3 regions of the Bradyrhizobium sp. LCT2 genome follow, and region 2 is predicted to be linked to each of the others. Evidence: riboswitches for the same ligand, from Rfam matches in the RefSeq annotation. Region 2 holds a riboswitch; each other region holds the start of a gene.
What was found. A riboswitch is a leader RNA that binds a small molecule or an ion and turns the genes downstream of it on or off. The one in region 2 is predicted to bind S-adenosylmethionine.
Positions count from the first base shown of each region.

Region 1 (2,263 bases), 2.1 Mb from region 2:
AGAGCTCGATCGCCTCACGCCTTCTCCAGCGCCGCCGTCAGGTCCTCGATCAGATCGTCCGCATGCTCCAGCCCCGCGGAGAAGCGGATGAAGCCCTCGCTGATGCCGAGCGCGGCGCGGTCTTCCGGCTTCAGGCGCTGATGCGTCGTGGTTGCCGGATGGGTGACGAGGCTCTTGGCGTCGCCGAGATTGTTCGAGATCTTCGCAAGCTTGAGCTCGTTGAGCACGCGGAACGCGGCCGCCTTGCCGCCCTTGACCTCGAAGCCGACCAGCGTCGAGCCGCCGCGCATCTGCTTCTTCACCAGCGCTGCCTGCGGATGATCGGCGCGGCCGGGATAGATCAATCGCGAGATCTTCGGATGGCCGGCCAGCACTTCCGCAACGCGTGCCGCGGTGTCGGTCTGCGCGCGCACGCGCACGGCCAGCGTCTCCAGGCCCTTGAGCAAGACCCAGGCGTTGAACGGCGAGATCGACGGCCCGGTCTGGCGCATGAAATTGTGGAGGTGCTCGGCGACGAAGGCTTCCGACGACAGGATGATGCCGCCGAGGCAGCGGCCCTGGCCGTCGATGTGCTTGGTCGCGGAATAGACCACGACGTCGGCGCCGAGCGCGAGCGGGCTCTGCCAGATCGGCGTCGCAAACACGTTGTCGACGACGAGCCGCGCGCCGCCCTTGTGCGCGATCTCGGCGATGCCGGGGATGTCGAGCACGTCGAGCGTCGGATTGGTCGGGCTCTCCAGGAAGAACGTCTTGGTGTTCGGCCGCAAGGCCCGCTGCCACTGGTCGAGATCGAGGCCGTCGACCAGCGTGGTCTCGATGCCGTAGCGCGGCAACAGATCCTGAATGACGTAGAGGCACGAGCCGAACAGCGCGCGGGAGGCGACCACGTGGTCGCCGGTCTTCAGCGGCGCCAGGATCGCGGTCGTCACCGCGGCCATGCCGGTCGCCGCCGAACGCGCCGCTTCGGCGCCTTCTAGCTCGATCATGCGGCGCTCGAACATCGAGATGGTCGGGTTCGAATAACGCGAATAGATGAAGCCGGGATCCTCGCCCTTGAACCGCGCCTCGCACTCCTCGGCGCTGTTGTAGACGTAGCCCTGGGTCAGGAACAGCGCCTCCGACGTCTCGCCGAATTGCGAGCGCAGGGTGCCGGAATGGACCAGGCGGGTTTCGGGACGGTAAGTGGCAGGCGACTTCGACATAGGTACCTCCGACATGACCGTCTCGTCGAAAACGGTCACAAAAAAACCGGCCTGGATATATCCACGGGCCGGGATCACAGAGGTCCCCGGCCTGTTTAGCGACTTATTTAACGTGGCTGCAAGCCGGCCGGCTCAAATCACCACGGGATAAGTGATGCTCATATTCCGCAATGGCCTTTCCGTCAAGGCGTCCATCGGATAGCCGTAAAAGGCTAGTATTTCCCGCACGTCCGGATGCGTTTGACCCCTGACGAGGACCCCCGGTTGAGCTTCACGATCGCCGCCGACGCCAATGGTATCCTGCCCGACCGCATGATCGCGGCGATGGCGGAGGCGGGCCTCATCCTGCCCGCATACGATTTCGTCGAAAGCCAGATCCAGCCGGCGAGCCTCGACCTCCGCCTCGGTGACATCGCCTATCGCGTCCGCGCCAGCTTCCTGCCTGGTCCCGGCGCCACGGTGGCCGAGCGCATCGACGAATTGAAGCTGCACGAGTTCAGCCTTGCCGACGGCGCGGTGCTGGAAACCAACTGCGTCTACATCGTGCCGCTGCTCGAGAGCCTGGCGCTGCCGCCGGAGATCGTCGCGGCTGCGAACCCCAAGAGCTCCACCGGCCGCCTCGATGTCTTCACCCGCGTGATCGCCGACGGTACCCGCCGCTTCGACATGATCGGTGCCGGCTATCACGGCCCGCTCTATGCCGAGATCAGCCCGAAGACATTTCCGGTCCTGGTGCGCGAGGGCTCGCGCCTGTCGCAGGTGCGCTTCCGCACCGGTGACGCCATCCTCAATGCCGACGAGCTCGATGCGCTGCATGCGTCCGAGCGCCTCGTCGACATCGACGATGCCGATCTGTCCGGCGGCGTCGCCGTCTCCGTCGATCTCTCCGGCGAGAAGGCGAGCGGCTTCGTCGGCTACCGCGCCAAGCGCCACACCGGCGTCGTCGACGTCGATCGCCGCTCCGGCTATTCCGTCGAGGACTTCTGGGAGCCGATCTCGGCCCGGCCCGACGGCAGCCTGATCCTCGATCCCGGCGAGTTCTACATCCTCGCCTCGAAAGA
Region 1 is NZ_CP034432.1:1,555,047-1,557,309, forward strand. It holds gene EI171_RS07955 (O-succinylhomoserine sulfhydrylase) at 15-1,202, opposite strand; SAM riboswitch at 1,277-1,356, opposite strand; gene EI171_RS07960 (2'-deoxycytidine 5'-triphosphate deaminase) at 1,437-2,263, shown strand, end outside.
Region 1: it holds a riboswitch for S-adenosylmethionine, as region 2 does, so the genes downstream of both, EI171_RS07955 (O-succinylhomoserine sulfhydrylase) here and EI171_RS41780 (homoserine O-acetyltransferase) in region 2, are expected to answer to the same signal.

Region 2 (2,263 bases):
GCCAGCACGCCGCCATGGTCGCCGGCGATGTCGAAATAGTCCATCGCGCGCGTCAGATAGAGATAGGAGTTGGCGTCGAAGCGCTCGACAAAGGACGAGCCCTGGTAGCGCAGATAGGACTCGACCTGGAAGTCGGCGTCGAACGAGAAGGTCGGCAGGTCGCGGTCCTGCATGCGCCGGCCGAACTTGCGATGCAGCGCCGCGTCGGAGAGATAGGTGATGTGCGCCGCCATCCGTGCGACCGCAAGGCCGCGATGCGGATGGATGCCGCGATCGGCGTAGCCGCCATTGTGCCAGTCGGGATCGGCCATCACAGCCTGGCGACCGAGCTCGTGAAAGGCGATGTTCTGCGCCGAGTGCCGCGTCGAGCAGGCAATTGCCAGCGCGGAATACACGCGCTCGGGGTAGGCCGCCGTCCATTGCAGCACCTGCATGCCGCCCATCGAGCCGCCGACCACCGCGAACAGCGTGTCGATGCCGAGCCGGTCGATCAGCATCGCCTGCGCGCGAACCATGTCAGGGATGGTGATGACCGGGAAATCCAGGCCCCACACTTTGCCGGTCGCGGGATTGATCGAGGCCGGCCCGGTCGAGCCCATGCAGCCACCGATCACATTGGCGCAGATGATGAAGTATTGGCTCGGATCGAGCGGACGGCCCGCACCGACGAGGGTTTCCCACCAGCCGGGCTTGCCGGTGACGGGGTGCACATTGGCGACATGCTGGTCGCCGGTCAGCGCATGGCAGATCAGGATCGCGTTGGAGCGATCGGCGTTGAGCTCGCCATAGGTCTGGTAGGCGATCTGGAACGGGGTGAGATCTATGCCGCAGTCGAGCGGCAACGGCTGATCAGCGCCGAAATGCGCGACGAGCGAGCTCGGATGATCCACCTCATGCGACCGCTCATCGGCACTGATCGCGGGACTGGATATCGACGTGACGCCAACCATCTGACCATCGACCTCGTTTGCGATCCGACTTCAGACCGCTACTTGCATCAGGCCATAAAAAACCCGGCCTGAACGATAGGTTCGGCCGGGATCGGAAGCGTCCCCGGCCTGTTTAGCGAGTTTTTTAACGTGGCTGCAAGCCGGCCGGCTCAAATGACCACGGAACAGGCAAAACTTAACGGCTTGGACGGTTTTCGTCAAGATACGGTCCTGATTGACCAAATTCGTCCCCGTCGCGTCAGCCGAAAAGGCCCGATTTCCCTTTGCATTTCTCTTTGCTTTCGCCGCTCCGACTGCCTAATCAAGACATCGACCGCGGCGGGTCCGACCTGATGGACCCGCATTGGAACGCCTCTCAACAGCACTTGCCAGATATGTCCCAACGTCCGCCCGCGCCACCATCGTTGCAGGAATTGCGCAAGGAGATCGACGCGATCGACGAGGGCATGCATCGCCTCCTGATGCAGCGCGGCGACATCATCGACCGCCTGATCCAGGTGAAGCAGACCCAGGAGGTGGGCTCGGCGTTCCGGCCTGCGCGCGAGGCCGACATGATGCGGCGGATCGTGGAGCGCCATCGCGGCATCCTGCCGCTCGACACGGTCGAGAGCATCTGGCGCGTCATCATCGCGACGTTCACTTACGTGCAGGCGCCGTTCGCGGTGCATGCCGACATCTCGGTGAGCGAGCCCGCGATGCGCGATTCCGTGCGATTCCATTTCGGCTTCACCGTGCCTTACGTCGCGCATTTCAGCGCGCAGGCCGCGGTCGAGGCGGTCGCGAAATCCAAGGGCGATCTGGCGCTGGTCTCGGCGACTTCCAGCCGCACCCCGTGGTGGCTGGAGCTGGAAGCAGAAGGCGCACCGAAGATCATCGCGCGGCTGCCCTTCGTCGAGCGTGCCGACCATCCGGCCGCGCTGCCCGTGTTCGCGATCTCGCGCGTCGCCGACAGTGCCCTGGTGACGGAGGTGGAGACTTTCAGCGTGCGCGTCTCGGGGTGGAATGCCGAGATCGCGCGGGCGCTGTCGCCGCTCGCCGACATCGTGGCGGTGCCCGATACCGCCTTCGATGGCGCCGCGCTGCTGGTCTCGGTCACGAGCGCGAGCAGCATCGACAAGATCAAGGCTGCCCTGATCGAGGCGGGGGCCTCGGTGCGCTCCACGGCCCTCGTCGGCAGCCACGCGACGCGCTATACGGTGCCCCCGACCGGGTCGAAATCGTAAGTTACGAGCCGCCTGCCATTCCGGAGTTGAAGATGTCCCGCCCCGTGCCGAACCCCGGCATTCTCGATATTGCGCCCTACACGCCCGGCA
Region 2 is NZ_CP034432.1:8,850,357-8,852,619, forward strand. It holds gene EI171_RS41780 (homoserine O-acetyltransferase) at 1-950, opposite strand, end outside; SAM riboswitch at 1,042-1,121, opposite strand; gene EI171_RS41785 (chorismate mutase) at 1,325-2,173, shown strand; gene hisC (histidinol-phosphate transaminase) at 2,206-2,263, shown strand, end outside.

Region 3 (2,263 bases), 3.3 Mb from region 2:
GCTCCCGAGAATATGACGACGACTTTCAGAGTCTCGACATCGACATTGGTTCCCGTCGCGCGGGATATTGCTCTTGCCAGTGCAGCAATCATCGCCAGCTCCGAAGCGGGCCGCGCGGAAGCGAGGCCTCACTTCATCTAGCGTTACTCGGCGCATTCGCGTGTGAAGCAGATTACAGGTGATCCCGCTGCACCCAGCCCGTTGCAATCGCGCTCGCCCAGGTGAGCATTCCCCTGGCCCGCGCCAATGCTGCCATGGCCGTGGTGTCGTAGGCCACGTAGCGGAGCGTCGCGGACCAGCCTCTGTTGGCATGCTCCAGAATTGCGTAACACGCATGAGGGGTGCCGACCTCGACCACGTAGGGAACGGGCATCTTCCCGTCGTAACCGGGCAATCCAACGCTGCCGGGATTGACGACCAGCCGGCCATCCTTCAGACGCACCACGCGCGGAATGTGCGTGTGTGCGCACAGGATGATCTCGGCGTCGATCCCCTCGGCGCCGGCCTCAATAGAATCAATCCGGCTCGGACGCGGGCAGCCGTCGCCCGCGATGTGGTCGAGCCAGAACGCAGCATCATTCCCTGGCGATCCATGGCACAGGAACGCCCGCCCCCTATACATGAGCGTGGACGGCATGCTTGCCATCCACTCGAAATGCTTGCGTTCGAGCTCTCGGAAATCGCTGCGCGCCGATGTGCCGGCCTGCCACAGCTCCACGAGAATGCGGTCCTGATCGCCCTTGATGGACGGAAAGCCTCGCTCCATCAGCAGGTCAGCCGTTCGGGCCGCTTCGAGCGGACCGCTAACATGGTCGCCCAGGTTCACGACCTCGTTGATGCCGAGCGCAGCAATGTCCGCAAGGACGGCTTCGAGCGCCGGACGATTTCCGTGCACATCCGCGATGGCAGCAAATTTCACTTGGCCTCTCCATTCGAGATGGCCGACGATTCACCCAATGCGGGACGATGCAGGGATAGCGGGTCTCTTTAGCTGCATTTTTAGAAGCGCCCGCAAGCTGAGGATCAAATCGGCGCTGGACGAACGCTTACATGACCAAGGTGCTGCGATCAACCGATCTTCGCTCGCGCGGCCGGAGCCTGCGGCGCGCCGCGTTGGGCCGACAGCTCCGCCCACAGGCGGGAGCGCACGCCTTCATTGAGAGGCACAATGTGGAACGGCTGGCCGAAGATTGCGAGCGGCTCCTTGGCCGGCTCGAACCGCGGCCAGGCTTCCGCGATGTCGGGCGCGCCGGATGTGACGAAGCGCAGCACGCTTGCCTGAAACCGCGCGGCGACCTCGATATCCTCGGGCGTCATCGGCCCGCCCTTGCGCTTCAGGATCGGGCGGTCGATGAAATCCGGCGGGTGCGCCCAGAGGCAGGCATTGTCGGCACCGTGGGTCGGCCCCTGCGACAGGAACGGCTCCAGCGCCGGGCGATGGTCGAACCGGCTCAGCCACACCGCGCCGCCAGCCGCGGCATGAAGCCGCGCAAGATCTGCCATGGGGCGATGCCAGAACGCGTCGGACAGCAGCGCCTCGTACGGATCCTCGTCGACGCGCGCTGTGGCGCGGTAATACGCCAGCAGACGTTGCCAGCCGGCATCGCCGACTGCGGCGCGCACTTGTCGTTCGGTGGTGCGGATCATCGCGGCCGGCGGCGTGCTCTTCAGGAACATCACCATCTCGTCGCGGCAGGAGCCGAGCCAGAGCGGAATGTCGCGCAAGGTTCCTTCGGCGAAGACGTCCCGCGGCTCGCGCGGAATCACGATTCCGTCGAGCACCGGGCCGAACACGGTGCCTTGTTCGGTCTCGTCCGCAAGCCTGCGACTGACGCGCTCCACCGCCGCGAAGAGCTTTGGCAGTGGCAAAGAGGCAATCGCGGTTGGGTCGTGCGCTAATTCGAGCTCGGCAAGCACGCGGCGTGCAACGTCGTCGGCATGATCGGCGCTCATGATGTTCCGCCCGGGCGCGCTGAGCGCGAGGGCGCGAATGAACTTGCCTCTGGCCTGCGGCAGGGTTGCGAGCGCGATCACCATCGAGGCGCCGGCCGACTGGCCGGACAGCGTGATCGCGTCAGGATCGCCGCCGAAATCCGCGATATTGGCGCGCACCCAGTCGAGGGCGGCGAGCGAATCCGAGATCGCGAGGTTGTTGGCCTCGCCGAGCCCAAGGCGATGCAATTGCAGGAATCCGAGCGGGCCGAGCCGGTAGTTGATGGTGACGATCACCGCCGGACCGTGCGCGGCGAGGAATGCGCCGTCA
Region 3 is NZ_CP034432.1:2,754,191-2,756,453, reverse strand. It holds gene EI171_RS44735 (hypothetical protein) at 1-92, opposite strand, end outside; gene EI171_RS13535 (metallophosphoesterase) at 173-919, opposite strand; SAM riboswitch at 967-1,045, opposite strand; gene EI171_RS13530 (carboxylesterase/lipase family protein) at 1,069-2,263, opposite strand, start outside.
Region 3: it holds a riboswitch for S-adenosylmethionine, as region 2 does, so the genes downstream of both, EI171_RS13535 (metallophosphoesterase) here and EI171_RS41780 (homoserine O-acetyltransferase) in region 2, are expected to answer to the same signal.